One region of the Bacillus sp. 2175 genome, then DNA from elsewhere that is predicted to be linked to it. Evidence: predicted binding sites of a transcription regulator. Region 1 holds the regulator's gene; the other holds the start of a gene.
What was found. Region 1 encodes Rex, which represses fermentation and respiration genes when NADH is low (regulators of the CRP and FNR family bind a similar motif). Its sites were predicted from a motif close to TTGTGAAATATTTCACAA; they were not measured.

Region 1 (7,873 bases):
GTGAAGAGGACTTAGGCTTTGATGAATATTTCTACGGTAAAGGAATTACGGTAGTAGAATGGGCTCATTTAATAGAGGCATATTTACCAAATGAAAAGTTACAAATTAGTTTATTCCATGCTGGAGATGACACAAGAAAAATTATACTCGAGCCAATTGGAGATCGCTATATTAGATTATGTGAGGAGCTATTACAAGATGAAAGTACTAGCAATTGATACTTCAAATTACGTAATGGGTGTATCCCTTATTGAGGAAGGAAACGTAATTGGGGAAATCATTACAAATTTAACAAAAAACCATTCTGTACGTCTTATGCCAGCTGTAGAGAAACTGTTAAAAGAGTGTGGCGTAAAACCGAAGGAATTAACTAAAATCGTTGTAGCTGCTGGACCTGGATCCTATACAGGTGTTCGCATAGGCGTGACAGCGGCGAAAACATTAGCTTGGTCACTTCAAATACCAATTGTAGGTGTATCAAGTTTAGAGGTAGTAGCTGCAAACGGTGCTAACTTTAGCGGGTTAATTTGTCCTTTATTTGATGGAAGACGTGGGCAAATTTATACTGGGTTATATACATATGAAGGAGAGCAGTTAACTTCAATAGAAGAAGACCGAATTATTCTTATTGTGGACTGGTTGCAAATGTTAAAAGATAAAGGACAGCCTGTTTTATTTATCGGTAACGATGTTAAATTGCATAAAGAAACAATTATAGAACATTTAGGTGATCAAGCTGTATTCGCTCCATTTACTAAAAATAACCCAAGACCAAGTGAGCTAGCATTCTTAGGATTACAAAAAGAAGAACAAGATGTGCATACGTTTGTTCCAAGCTATCTTCGTTTAGCTGAAGCTGAAACAAAGTGGTTAGAAAGTCAAAACAAGTAGGAGCTTGCAGAAGATGGATATGATATTTAGAAAGATGGAGCTTGATGATATTGCTCAAATTGTAGCTATTGAAGAAGCGTCTTTTTCAACTCCTTGGACTGCAGATGCCTTTCACCGTGAATTAACGATGAATGAACATGCACATTATATTGTGTTAGAAAAAGATGGTCGTGTAGTCGGGTATTGTGGATTGTGGATAATTATTGATGAATCACATATAACAAATATAGCTATTTTGCCAGAATACCGAGGTCAAAAGTTAGGAGATGCCCTATTGAAAGCAGTTATTTCTGAAGCGAAAGAACTAGGGGTAAAAACAATGACACTTGAAGTACGTGTATCAAATGAAGTAGCAAAGCAGTTATACAGAAAATACGGATTTCAAAATGGTGGGATTCGTAAACGATACTATGCAGACAATCAGGAAGATGGTCTCGTAATGTGGGTGAATATATAATGGAAAAAAATACGATTATACTTGGTATTGAAACAAGTTGTGATGAAACAGCAGTAGCAGTTGTTAAAAATGGAACGGAAATTATTGCGAATGTCGTTGCATCACAAATTGAAAGTCATAAACGTTTTGGCGGCGTTGTACCAGAGATTGCATCCCGTCATCATGTAGAAGAAATTACAGTTGTGTTAGAAGAAGCTTTAAAGGAAGCAAACATCACATTTGATGATATTGATGCAATTGCTGTAACAGAAGGTCCTGGTTTAGTAGGAGCACTTCTAATTGGAGTAAATGCAGCGAAGGCAGTAGCGTTTGCACATGATATTCCGTTAGTCGGTGTTCATCATATTGCTGGTCATATTTATGCGAACCGTTTAGTAAAAGAAGTTCAATTCCCGTTATTATCACTTGTTGTATCTGGTGGGCATACGGAACTTGTTTATATGAAAGAACATGGTTCATTCGAAGTAATTGGTGAAACACGAGACGATGCAGCTGGAGAAGCATATGATAAAGTAGCTCGTACGTTATCTATGCCATATCCAGGTGGTCCTCATATTGATCGCCTTGCACATGAAGGAGAACCGACAATTGATTTGCCTCGTGCATGGCTAGAACCGGATTCATATGATTTTAGCTTTAGTGGATTGAAATCAGCAGTTATCAACACTGTGCATAACGCAAAACAACGCGGTATAGAAATTGCGCCAGAAGATTTAGCGGCAAGTTTCCAAGAAAGTGTAATAGATGTACTTGTAACGAAAGCAGCTCGTGCAGCAGAAGCTTATAATGTAAAGCAATTACTTCTTGCTGGTGGAGTAGCTGCTAATAAAGGACTTCGTGCGCGATTAGAAGAGGAATTTGCACAAAAAGAAAACATTGAATTAATTATTCCGCCGCTATCTTTATGCACAGATAATGCAGCGATGATTGCAGCGGCAGGGACAATTGCTTATGAACAAGGTAAGCGTGCAACATTAGCCTTAAATGCAAATCCAGGATTAGATATTGAAGCATAGTTATACACATAATTAACCACAGGTTGTGGATAAAACCCATATTGTCTGTTGATAATGTGGGTTTTATTGTGTATATAAAATGTTGATAACTTTTTTATTAATTGTGGATAATGTGGAAAAGTTATTTTAAGGTTTATTTTATAAAGGTGGATATGTGTATAAACTTGTGGATAAATAGGATGATGTCAGACCTTTGTGTTTGTTCTTTTTCGGGAAATAAAAAGTAAGAAGATATCCCCGAAAAACATTTTGAAACATCCCCCTATTATAGAAGATGCTAATATTGTCAATCTTTGTCGTTAAATCGATATTTCGTGTCGAACTGTTAATATATATAGGGTTACAATAGATATATTTGAAAAATCGTTGGTATATTCTAAGTTACGATTGATATACTCAAAAAATTGTTTCTGTATTAAAAGAAAAAAAGATGTCGCATAGTCAAAAATCCTGACTTATGAGACATCTTTCTTATTTAAATATGCTTATACATGCAGCTCTTCCCATTCTGCCATACAAGTTTCAAGTTGTTCTTGTAGCGTTTGCTTTTTAGTTGTAATTTCACTAGCTTTTTCATAATCTGCATATATTTCTGGTAAGCAAAGTTGATCTTCTAACGTAGCAATTTCTTCTTCTAATTCTAATATACTTTGTTCTAGCTCTTCAATTTTTCTAGTGCGTTGACGCTCTAGTTTTTTACGCTCTTTTTCTTCTAAATAATTTAATTTCTCTTGTGCAACCACCTTTTGAACAGGAATGTCACTTTCTTGCTGTTCAAGTTCTGCACGTTCAATCATTTCATTTTTCTTTTCAACGTAGTAATCGTAATCCCCTAAATATTCCTGTGCACCTTCTGTTGATAACTCAACCACAGTCGTTGTTACACGGTTAATAAAGTAGCGGTCATGTGAGACGAATAGAAGAGTCCCTGGATAATCAATTAAAGCATTCTCCAAAATTTCTTTACTGTTTAAATCAAGGTGGTTCGTAGGTTCATCTAGAATTAATAAATTTGATTTTTGCATCATAAGTTTTGCAAGAGCTAATCGAGCTTTTTGTCCACCACTAAGGGAAGATACTGGTTTCAGTACATCATCTCCTGTGAATAAAAAATTCCCGAGTATAGTACGGATTTCTTTTTCAGGTTGCAGTGGATATTCATCCCATAGTTCATTTAAAACCCGTTTAGAAGATGTTAAGTTTGCTTGTTCTTGATCATAATAACCAACAGATACATTTGATCCGAAAGAAACATCACCATTTAATAGTGGTAACTTATTCACAATAGACTTTAACAATGTGGATTTCCCAATTCCGTTTGGACCAACTAAAGCAACACTATCTCCGCGAGTTAAGCGCATAGTTACATGTTCAATTATAGGGTTCTCATCATAGCCGATGGTTGCATCATTTACTTGTAAAACATCATTTCCACTTTGCTTTTCAATATCGAAGTGGAATGATGCTGACTTAGAATCCCCTAATGGTCTCGTTAATAATTCCATTCTGTCTAGTTGTTTACGACGACTTTGAGCACGTTTCGTTGTAGAAGCGCGAGCTATATTCTTTTGAACGAAGTCCTCAAGTTTTGCGATTTCATCTTGTTGTTTTTCGTAACGTTTCATTTCTTGCTCATATAATGCTGATTTTAAGTCTAAATATTTACTGTAGTTACCAACAAATCGTCTGCTTTCTTTATTCGAAATTTCATATACTTGTGTAACGAGTTTGTCTAAGAAATAACGGTCATGTGAAACGATTAATATTGCGCCAGGATAACCTTGTAAATATTGCTCAAGCCACGTTAATGTTTCGATGTCTAAATGGTTTGTAGGCTCATCCAAAATAAGTAAGTCTGGTTTTGTTAATAATAATTTCCCGAGAGCTAATCTTGTTTTTTGCCCGCCGCTTAAAGTAGAGATCGTCGTCTGGTGCGTTTCAACTGGGAAGCCAAGGCCGCTTAAAATGGAGCGAATATCCGCTTCATATTGATATCCACCTTGATCTTTATAATTGAGTTGCAATTGGTCATAATCAGCTAACAATCTTTCATATGTAGCTTCGTTTGAAAAGTTTTCTTCTTTTCCCATTTCTTGCTCAAGCCTTCGAAGTTTTGTCTCCATTTGCTGTAAGTGGGTAAAGACGGTTAGCATTTCATCCCAAATTGTTAAAGACGTTTCTAGTCCAGTATTTTGAGCTAAATATCCGATTGAGACATCTTTCGGTTTTATAATTTCGCCACCATCATGAGATAATTCACCAGCGATAATTTTTAATAATGTAGATTTGCCTGCTCCATTCCTTCCAACTAATGCGATACGATCTTTTGTTTGTACTTCCAATTTTATGTTTGCAAGAATCGTTTCTGCACCGTATAATTTCGAAAGCGCGTTTACTTGTAATAAAATCAATGTTTTCACCTCAAATAATTTCTTAACTTTGCCATGTTTATATTTCTCAATCATACTAAAAATAGTGTATAGTTTAAAATAAAGAGAGAATACTTCTTCTCTTTATTATACAAGGAATTTAATGAGTGCTAAACTTCTGTATTTGATTAAAGTATATGAATAAAGATAGGAAGAGAGGAGAGGTCATATGGATCAGCAAAAGATTCCACAAGCCACTGCTAAAAGATTGCCTCTATACTATCGATTTATCCAAAACTTATCTCTTTCTGGTAAGCAGCGTGTTTCATCGGCCGAATTGAGTGAGGCAGTAAAAGTAGATTCCGCAACAATACGAAGAGATTTTTCGTATTTTGGAGCGTTAGGGAAAAAGGGATATGGATATAACGTAAATTATCTATTATCATTTTTCCGCGAAACACTTGATCAAGATGATATAACACGTGTAGCACTTATTGGAGTAGGTAATTTAGGGACCGCTTTCTTACATTATAATTTCACGAAAAACAATAATACAAAAATTGAAATGGCATTTGATGTTAGTGAAGAGAAAGTTGGAACAGAAATCGGGGGCATTCCTGTATATCATTTAGATGAATTAGAAGAGAGATTATCAAATGATATACAAGTGGCAATATTAACAGTACCGGCTACAGTAGCACAAGCTGTAGCAGATAGATTAGCTGAAACGAGCGTGCATGGTATTTTGAATTTCACACCAGCGCGATTAAACGTATCAGAGAATATTAGAATTCATCATATTGACTTAGCTGTAGAGTTACAAACATTAGTTTACTTTTTGAAAAACTATCCACAATAAAACGCAGAGGAAGCGACCTCTGCGTTTTATTATTGTTTCTTCTTTGTGAATTTAATTAATATAAGGCGAAGTGCCAAATTAAAATCAATTGTTGCCATAACTGCAAATAGTATTGTCCACATATTCCAGATTGTATCTGTCACGTTCGTAATGGCGAAGCGTGTAAAGATACATCCAAGAAGGAAGTATAGTGCAGCCATGAACAATGGTGAGTTTCTCATACAAAAAATCCTCCGATAAAGCCTTGCATTTTTTCAGCTTCTTTAATCATTTCTTGAATTTGTTCATTGCTCATAAAAATTTGCCCAATAGCGACCAATGTATTCATCGCAACATGAGCTGCAATCGGAACGATAATCCGTTTCGTCTTCACATATAAGAAGGCGAATACGAGCCCCATAGCAGTGTATACCAATAAATGAGTAAAATCAAAATGAATTGCTGCGAATACAAGCGAACTAATGATAGCTGCGATAAAGAAGTTAAACTTCTTATAAAGTGCACCAAATAAAATTTTTCTAAATACGATTTCTTCTAAGATAGGTCCAATTATAGATACAACAATAAGGAACCAAGGGGTCGTTCTTGCAATCTCCATTAGTTTCATTGTATTTTCTGAACCTTGTTTAATTCCTAGCAGCTGCATCTCGATCATACCGGCAACTATTTGTGAAAAGAAAGCTAAGAAGAACCCGATGAAAATCCATCCAATAGTAGCTGGAGCAGAAGAGCGCTTTGGATCTAAATGCCTGTCACGAATATCTGTTCTAAGTAACCAAAGTACGATACATAATGCAACAAAGAAGCTAATAATTGCCCAGTGTCCCGTTATGATTTGTCCTTTTTCCTCAATGGTAAATCCTCTATTATCATAGAGTCCTGTTTTTAGGAGAAGTGGCAATCCAACAACGCCAGATAACTGCATTAAAATGTATGTAACGATAATCCACCAGTATTGTTTCTTCAAATGGTTTAACCATCCTTTCTAACTATAGTGTATGAGATAAGTTAGGATAACATGTAAATATGCTACCTACGATATAAACCTCACTTGAATTATGTTTTTTTCGTAAATCCTTATTTGAAATTATAATAGAAGACAGGAGAAAGTTGTGTGTGTAGCGAAAACAACTTAGGGTGTCCTTTCATATTGTAACATACGAGCAGTGGAAACAACGATTCATATAGTAAAGGCAGTATTCTATATAGAAAGTTTATATAGTGATTTGCGAAAAAATTATGATTTTTTTACTTGCAAAAGAAATTGAGATTATTTATTATTATAAGTGTGTTAGCACTCGGATGACTTGAGTGCTAATAAAAGAAATTTACATAACAAAATGAGGAGGTTATTGTTCATGCTAAAGCCATTAGGTGATCGCGTTGTAATTGAGCTTGTTCAAGCAGAAGAAAAAACAGCAAGTGGTATCGTATTACCAGATACTGCAAAAGAAAAACCACAAGAGGGTAAAGTTGTTGCAGTAGGTACTGGTCGAGTGCTTGAGAATGGTGAGCGTGTTGCTTTAGAGGTAGCAGCAGGTGATCTTATCATCTTCTCAAAATATGCAGGTACTGAAGTGAAATATGAAGGTACAGACTACTTGATTTTACGTGAAAGTGACATTTTAGCAGTTATCGGTTAATTATATAAATCTTAAAAAATCCAAGGGGGTCAATTATTATGGCAAAAGATATTAAATTTAGTGAAGAAGCACGTCGTTCGATGCTTCGCGGTGTCGACACTCTTGCAAATGCAGTAAAAGTAACGCTTGGACCAAAAGGTCGTAACGTTGTTCTTGAGAAAAAATTCGGTTCACCACTTATTACAAATGACGGTGTAACAATCGCAAAAGAAATCGAATTAGAAGATGCATTCGAAAACATGGGTGCGAAACTAGTAGCAGAAGTTGCTAGCAAAACAAATGACGTAGCTGGTGACGGAACAACAACTGCAACTGTATTAGCGCAAGCTATGATTCGTGAAGGTCTTAAAAACGTAACAGCTGGTGCGAACCCAATGGGTCTTCGTAAAGGTATCGAAAAAGCTGTTACTGCTGCAATTGAAGAATTAAAAACGATTTCTAAACCAATCGAAGGTAAATCTTCTATCGCACAAGTAGCTGCTATTTCTGCTGCTGACGAAGAAGTAGGTCAATTAATCGCTGAAGCAATGGAGCGCGTTGGTAACGACGGCGTTATTACTTTAGAAGAATCTAAAGGCTTCACAACAGAATTAGACGTAGTAGAAGGTATGCAATTTGATCGTGGATATGCATCTCCT
Region 2 (7,873 bases), 860 kb from region 1:
GCGCGCGCGTAAAACAGAAGGTGTAGAGCGTCCAGTATGGAAAAGTAATGTGAATATAGAAACGTTAAAAGATTATTCACAAGAAGAATTACTAGAAGTGTTTAAAGAGCAATGTACAAACATTCATACAACTGTAGTAGAAACGACAAACGACCGTTTAGGTGAAGACCTTCAAAAAGTAATCATGGAAAACGGCGGGGGACCTATTTTATTATCAGCAGATGCGCGTTTTGATGCATATGGTTTAACATCTTTATTTAAAGAAGAACTTCCAAAACGAGATGTTGAAGTAAATGTATGGGATCCAGAGAGAAAAGACGAAAATATGCGTTTAGCTGAAAAAGCGAATATTGGTATTGCATTTAGTGATTATACATTAGCTGAATCTGGTACAATTGTTGTACAAAGTCATAAAGGTCAAGGGCGTTCTTTACACTTTTTACCGACTGTATATTTTGCTATTATTCCACGTGAAACACTTGTGCCTCGTATTACACAAGCAGTTCAGGATATGAACTCACGCGTAGAAAATGGGGAGACAGCGGCATCTTGTATTAACTTTATTACAGGGCCAAGTAACTCGGCTGACATCGAGATGAATCTTGTTGTCGGAGTACATGGACCATTAAAAGCAGTTTATTTCATCGTATAAAAGAGGGGAAAGCAGGCCAGGAAATGGCCTGCTTTTTAGTAGAATAAAGGATAATATGAAGTAGAAGTTCTCTCCTTTTTTTGCTATGTTTTTTGGGAAAGGAGAGGAAGGGATGTTCACTTATTTATATGCACTGTTAGCAGGGATGGTGTTTGGTTCTTTTTTTATGCTAGTTGCGATGAGGGTTCCATTAGGTGCTTCTATTATTACCCCGCGTTCACATTGTGATTATTGCAAATATGTGCTAAGGACAAAAGAACTAATCCCCATCATTTCATTTTATATACAAAGAGGCTGTTGTACGAATTGTAAGAGGAAAATTCCAATTATGTATGTAGCATTTGAATGTATAACAGGAGGTATATTTCTTCTTACAGTGTATATGATTGGAATAGAACGAGAGCTTATTATTATTTTATCCCTTTTTTCGCTGCTTCTTATTATTTCAGTTACAGATTACTTATATATGTTAATTCCTGATTGTATTTTAATTTCGTTTGCCTTTTTACTCATTCTCGAAAGTGTTTTTGTACAATTAGTTACTTGGACAGATAGTATAGCTGGTAGTGGTGTTATATTTATTTTGTTATATTGCATGCAAAAGATATATCCAGAAGGGCTTGGCGGAGGAGATATAAAACTACTTTCGTTACTTGGATTTATAGTAGGAGTGAAAGGAGTTTTTATCGTTTTATTTTTAGCATCTTGTTTTAGTCTTTGTTTTTTCGGGATTGGTATCGGATTAAAACGTATAGAAGTACGAAAGCCAATTCCATTTGGTCCTTTTATTAGTCTCGGGGCAATATGTTATGTATTGGCCGCATATTCAAATTAGAGAGGGAATCGAAAATGAACGTATATATGGATGATCAAAGAAGTTGCCCGTTCGGGTATGTGCCCGCAACTACAGTAGAATGTGCTTTGCAAATGGTTCAGGATTATGATGTGAATATTCTTTCTCTTGATTTTAATATGGGATGGGGAGCGAAAAATGGACTGGATTTTGTAGAAGCTTTTTGTACAGAGGGGTTATATGTAAATGAAATTCACTTTCATACGAATGATGTCATCGGTATGTACAAGATGAAACAGAGAATGGATAAGGGAAAGGAAGAAGGAGAAATTACTCCTCACCTTGTTATTAAATACGTGGGAAGCTAAAAACTCCAAAGTAAAACTTTGGAGTTTTTAATGTTTCATATGGGCTTGTAAAGGAATAATCTCTTCTTGTTGAGCTGTTGCGATTTCAGTTTCTTCCTGTTGAACTTCAGGGGTTTTCTTTGTTAAGTAGTGGTATACCATACCGACAAATACTGATCCGCCAATAATGTTACCAATTGTAACAGGAATTAAGTTATGAATAGCACCTGAAAAAGAAATTGTCTCAGGATGCGGTGAAACTAAAGATAAAGCAAAGAGTGATAAGTTTGCAATACTATGTTCGTAACCAGATAAGAAGAATGTGAAAACAAGTAGCATCATGACCATTATTTTTGCTGTGTCACCTTTAACCTGAGAAGGTAAGAAGCAAGCAAGACATACGAGCCAGTTACATAAAATGGCTTTAAAGAATAACTGCATCGTAGGTGTATTCATCTTTCCTTCAACGACTTTACTCATTAAGTGACCGTGATCAATTGCTTCAAAAATTCCAGTTGCGTAAAATAGTAAGGCAAAGAATAATGCGCCGGCTAAGTTACCTGCATAACAAGCAACCCAGTTACGAAGTGTATCAGAAATCGTTGTTTCTTTTCTTAAAGTTGCGACAGTAAAGTACATTGTGTTCCCAGTAAACAATTCAGCACCGCCATATATAATAAGTACGAGAGCAATCCCGAAAAACATAGAAGCGGCTAAATAAGTTGCTGGTGAATCTGCAATGTGAAAAAAGTTACCTAATTTAAAACATAGTACAATAATAAAACCGATATAAATACCAGCAAGTGCAGCACGAATGAAATATTGCATTGGGTTTGTATCTAGTATTTTCTTTTTGCTTTTAGCCAGTTTGACAACATAATCTAGTCCTTGTTCTAGCATGAGTAATACGCTCCTTTAGTAAATCTTCTATAAATACTCCTTATATGAATAAAGTACATGGAATTGTTCTTACTTTCAATAAGTTTGTGCAATGTTTCACAAAAAGGACATACATACATTAAGAAAACGTTTACAAAAGGTAGTATAATGGAATTTTTTCTGGACATTGCGAGGAAGAAAGGAAAAAGAAAAAGCGCTGTAATTACAGCGCTTTTTCGTCTAAATTCTTTTCCACTTTTACTTCTACTTCTTTTGAGAAGAACCAACCACCAACTGCGATTCCGACTAATACAATCCAGAATGTAAGCTTCCACGGAGTGGATTCTGGGAATGAATGTGGAATTACATTTAATGCAGGATGTGCTAATGTATAAACTGCTAGCTTCACACCAACCCAACCTACAATTAAGAATGCTGCAGTTTCAAGCCCTGGTTTACGTTTTAAGATTTGTACGAAAGCAGTTGCTGCAAATCGCATAATGATTAATCCGATAAGTCCACCTACAAAGATAACAACGAATTGCCCAGTATCAAGACTACCAATTGTACCTAGTCCTGTTTTTGGTAAAGTCATTGCTAGTGCAACAGCAGCTAAAATTGAATCAACTGCGAAGGCGATATCAGCAACCTCAACTTTAAATACAGTCCACCAAAAGTTCTCTTGTTTTTTCTTTGCTTCTTTTTCTTCAGTTTCTTCATCTGTATTCTTTTTAACATATGTTTTAAATAAGTGATTACCAGCGATAAACATAAGGTAGATGGCACCGATTGCTTGCACTTGCCATACATCGACTAAGAACGAAATCATAAATAACGATCCAAATCGGAAAACGAATGCCCCCGCTAATCCGTAAAATAGTGCTTTCTTTCGTTTTTCTTCTGGTAAATGTTTTACCATAATTGCAAGAACAAGAGCGTTATCAGCCGCCAAAATCCCTTCAAGTGCAATTAGGATGAGTAATACCCAACCATACTCCAATAATAATGATACATCCATGTACATTCTCCTCTCATCTCTATAACTTCTAAATAAGTGAAGAATTTCCCCACTATTTAGTTTCCCCATACTCCTGCCTATTAACTTTGGGAGAATCTGGAAATGAATGCAAAAAAGACCTCTGCCGTTAATAGGCAAAGGTCTTGCTAGACATATGTAATAAAAATGCCAACAAAGCCGGAAGAACTAAGTTCTACGTAATGACGACTTTGTTTCCAAGATATATTCTTGGACGCTACTCCCCTTTGGAGATATGTTATTGTATTCTCATTATATGGATAATTTATACGGTTGTCAACCTGTTAAAATATCTTCATTCGGATATTTTATTTTTCGGTTCTTTTTACGAGCAAATGAAAATGCCAATGTTAAAGGACCCATTTTCCCAAAAAACATCATAAAAATAATAATCGCTTTTCCAATTATAGTTAAGTGGGGTGTTAAGTTCATACTGAGGCCAACAGTCCCAAATGCTGAAAATACTTCGAAAGCACTCATCAATAGAGAAACTCGTTCAGTAATACTCAAAATTAAAATAGCAAAAAAGATAAATGAAATAGAAATAATAGTAATGGTTAATGATTTGACAATGAGAGTATCTTTAATGGATTTTTTAAATACGACAATATCTTCTTGTTGTTGTAAAAATTTAAATACGCCAAAAAATATGATTAAAAATGTTGTTAACTTAATCCCCCCACCCGTTGAAGCACTACCAGCACCAATAAACATAAGTAGCATCATTAATAGCAGGGAAGGTTTTGACAATGTAGAAATATCAACTGTATTAAAACCGGCAGTTCGCGTTGAAATTGCTTGGAAATAAGAGGCCATTCCTTCTTCAAATGGGGTAAACCCTCTCATAGAAAGGGAGTTATGGAACTCGAATATAAAAATAAAAAGGGTAGCAATAATGTTGATGATTAGAGTAGAAGAGAGCATAAGTTTTGAATGTAGTGTAAGGTTTTTAAAGTTTTTCTTTCTTTTTATGTCTACGATCACTGTAAAACCAATTCCACCTAAAATGATGAGAGAGGAAATGACGAAATTGACAATAATGCTATGAGAATGGGACATTAAATTATCGCTCCACACAGAAAAACCAGCATTGTTAAAGGCTGAGATTGAATGGAAAAAACTATAATAGATCCCTTTGGTAACCCCGTATTTTGGTACCCAATCAAAAGAAAGAATTAAAGTAGCGATACATTCGACTGTAAAAGAGAATAAAAATAATGCTTTGGCAAGACGGATGACGCCGCCTATATTCGTTTGATTTAATGCTTGTTGCAGTAAAATCCGATTTTGAAGACCGATTTTTCTTCCGAGCATAATCGCAATTAAGACAGCAAAGCTCATAATACCAAGCCCGCCAACTTGTATAAGCGTTAAAATGATACATTGTCCAAACAAAGTAAATACTTTTCCAGTGTCCACAACACCAAGTCCTGTAACCGTACAAGCAGAAACTGTTGTAAATAAAGCATCGAGCCATGAAATAGACGTTGTTGTAGCAATTGGAAGCTTTAATAAGCATGTACCTATAATTGATAACATGATAAAAGACAAAGTAAGAACGCGGGGAGGACTCATACGAATGTTAATCCGTTTCATGTTATATATCGTTCCTTTCTGTTTGCTCTTACTAGTATGTGAAAAAGTCCGATTATGTATGTGAAAAATAGAAAGAGGCAGAGAATATCTGCCTCTAAGCCATATGTTATATTATTATCCACGTAATTGTTGTTGAGCTAAAGAAACAAGACGTTTTGTTACTTCACCGCCAACTGATCCGTTAGAACGAGATGCTGTATTAGACCCTAAGCTTACGCCGAATTCTTGTGCAATTTCATATTTAAATTGATCAAGTGCTTGTTCAGCACCTGGAACTAGTAATTTGTTTGTTTTTGCCATGATGATACACATCCTTATGAGTAATCCAGTCCAGATAAGTACTTATCTGAATTGGTACTGTTATTTTATGTGGAACCGGCGTGCTCATACGCGGAAGTAATCGGTGTGATTAGAAGTTATTGGATAGAAAAAAGAGTAGCAAATTTGCTACTCTTTTTTTAGTATTGTCGCTGTACCTTCCACGACAATATCATCCGATTGATTATATATATTTGTTTGCAACGTAATGATTTTTTTATCGTCACGCTTCTTAATAACCTCTGCCACAACGCGAAGTGTATCACCGATTTTGACAGGGGCACGGAATGAAACATTTTGGGATAAATAAATCGTATTTTTGCCTGGGAGTTTCGTTCCAAGGATGGTAGAAATAAAACTCGAAACGAGCATACCATGGGCAATACGTTCTTTAAACATTGTCGTTTTCGCAAAAGAATCTAAAATGTGAATAGGATTCACATCTCCAGTCAATTTTGCAAAATTGATAACATCTTCATCTGTAATTGTTTTTGTAAGGGATGCTTGATCACCGACTTGAATCTCATCATAGCGAAGCTCCGGAACAGTTTGTGCTTCTTGAAATGGATTCATTTTGTCCTCCTTCTTTTCCATATCGAAAAATGTTAGCCATCTTGATGTAGTAGGAGGAAGAAAGAGTTTTGTTTGTGCTGCGGTTAGCTCCCACATTTTTCTTACTTGATGGAAGTAAATAGATTTTTTGAGTTTTCCTCGAACTTTTTTGCGAGTTCCAACTGTTTTGACTTGAACTCTTCCAAAAAACCCTCTAACTGTTTTTGAGCCTCTTCACGTTGTAATTGTTGTTGTTCAATAAATTGTTTTGTTGTTTCTTCAAATTGACCGCTTGTTTGTGTAAGAATTGACAAAGAAGTTTTTGTAGGAGAAACGGTAAGCTGATGCATATGAGCAGAAAGTTCTTTCCATTTGTCTTGCCACTCGTTAATTTGATCATTTAAGGAGTTTCCAGTTAATTGTTTCACGTAATCTGTATATTGGTTATTGAACTGAGCAGTGAGTTGTTGTAGTTCTTTTTCTAGTTCATCTACTCCTGATGTTAACTTATGCAAAGCGTCTTGTTGTTGTTTTAATGTTTCTAAAGTAAGTTGCTCTAACTGTTTCCCAGCTGAAGAGAAAAGGGAAAGTGATTGAGACCAGTTTTTCCAAAATGCATCGACTAATTCGTATGGTTTAGTTTCCATTGTTTGACCCCCAAATGTTTTTTTGCATATTGTGAACGCAGATTACTCTGCTGTACCACCAGGTGAAGATGAAGAATCCTTTTCATCCTTTTCTGGAGAAGTAGAAAATGGAAAGAATGCATTGGTGTATAACGTGAAAAACGTTCGCAACATATTTTGATAATGTTCAAAAGAAGTCGCACATGTTGTTAAATATTGCTCTCCATATTCAGTTAAAGAATAAATTCTTTTTGCTGGCCCTCCATCGCTTGTATCCCAAGTAGAAGAAATAAGGTTTTCTTTTTCTAACTTGCGTAGTGTTCTATAAACATTACCTTGGTCAACAGAAGAAAAGCCGATATCCATTAGCATTTGAATAAGTTTGTAACCATGAAGACTCCAGTCTTTTAGACAGAGAAGTAAGAAGGGAACTAAGAAGTTTTTTGGCATGGAGTTTGGTTGTTTCGCTTGGTTGCTCTCCAAACTTTCGCGTTGTTCTGGTTCATTTTGTAGCATGATTGTGCATCACCTCATGAATCAGTTAGATGGAATTTTTTGCTTATAAGTGCAATTTACACCTATCTGTTTTTAAAGTCAACACATTTGTTAGAAAATAGAAAAAAATAAAATATAGACTTGAAGTTTTATTCAGAATATTAGAAAATAGTGAATAGGTTGAATTGTTTCAAAAACGAAAAAAGGAGTGTAGGTAAAGTGATTGATCAAAAATTCGATCCACTACAAGCATGGAAAAATGCTTATGAACAAACCGAAACATTTTGGGGAAAAGCGCTCAATGAAACAATTAAAACAGAAGAATATTCTGCTTGGATGGGCAGCGTTCTAGATTTGAATTTGTTTTATCAAAAAGCATTAAATGATACGACAAAAAGCTATTTAGAACAAGTAAATGTGCCGACGAAAGAGGATATCGCAAGAGTGGCTACGCTTGTTATTAACTTAGAAAATAAAGTAGATAACATTGAGGAGTTTCTAGAGGAGAAAGTAGATTCTTTAGGACAAGCTCCTACATTAAAGCGTGATGTGACGAAAGTAAAACAAGATATTCGTACG

Region 2: a site for Rex is predicted at 2,777-2,794, ahead of ACXKY9_RS05990 (formate/nitrite transporter family protein). Genes of this name have one in related genera too.

Annotation. Positions count from the first base shown of each region.
Region 1 is NZ_CM173819.1:247,480-255,352, forward strand. It holds gene tsaE (tRNA (adenosine(37)-N6)-threonylcarbamoyltransferase complex ATPase subunit type 1 TsaE) at 1-218, shown strand, start outside; gene tsaB (tRNA (adenosine(37)-N6)-threonylcarbamoyltransferase complex dimerization subunit type 1 TsaB) at 199-891, shown strand; gene rimI (ribosomal protein S18-alanine N-acetyltransferase) at 905-1,348, shown strand; gene tsaD (tRNA (adenosine(37)-N6)-threonylcarbamoyltransferase complex transferase subunit TsaD) at 1,348-2,364, shown strand; gene ACXKY9_RS01475 (ABC-F family ATP-binding cassette domain-containing protein) at 2,850-4,775, opposite strand; gene ACXKY9_RS01480 (redox-sensing transcriptional repressor Rex) at 4,963-5,592, shown strand; gene ACXKY9_RS01485 (YdiK family protein) at 5,622-5,813, opposite strand; gene ACXKY9_RS01490 (CPBP family intramembrane glutamic endopeptidase) at 5,810-6,559, opposite strand; gene groES (co-chaperone GroES) at 6,951-7,235, shown strand; gene groL (chaperonin GroEL) at 7,274-7,873, shown strand, end outside.
Region 2 is NZ_CM173819.1:1,104,882-1,112,754, forward strand. It holds gene ACXKY9_RS05975 (LutC/YkgG family protein) at 1-652, shown strand, start outside; gene ACXKY9_RS05980 (prepilin peptidase) at 765-1,487, shown strand; gene ACXKY9_RS05985 (cyclic-phosphate processing receiver domain-containing protein) at 1,502-1,813, shown strand; gene ACXKY9_RS05990 (formate/nitrite transporter family protein) at 1,841-2,692, opposite strand; gene ACXKY9_RS05995 (TerC family protein) at 2,895-3,689, opposite strand; yybP-ykoY riboswitch at 3,772-3,945, opposite strand; gene ACXKY9_RS06000 (TrkH family potassium uptake protein) at 3,984-5,303, opposite strand; gene ACXKY9_RS06005 (alpha/beta-type small acid-soluble spore protein) at 5,418-5,603, opposite strand; gene ACXKY9_RS06010 (MaoC family dehydratase) at 5,751-6,194, opposite strand; gene phaP (polyhydroxyalkanoic acid inclusion protein PhaP) at 6,296-6,820, opposite strand; gene phaQ (poly-beta-hydroxybutyrate-responsive repressor) at 6,863-7,315, opposite strand; gene phaR (polyhydroxyalkanoic acid synthase subunit PhaR) at 7,514-7,873, shown strand, end outside.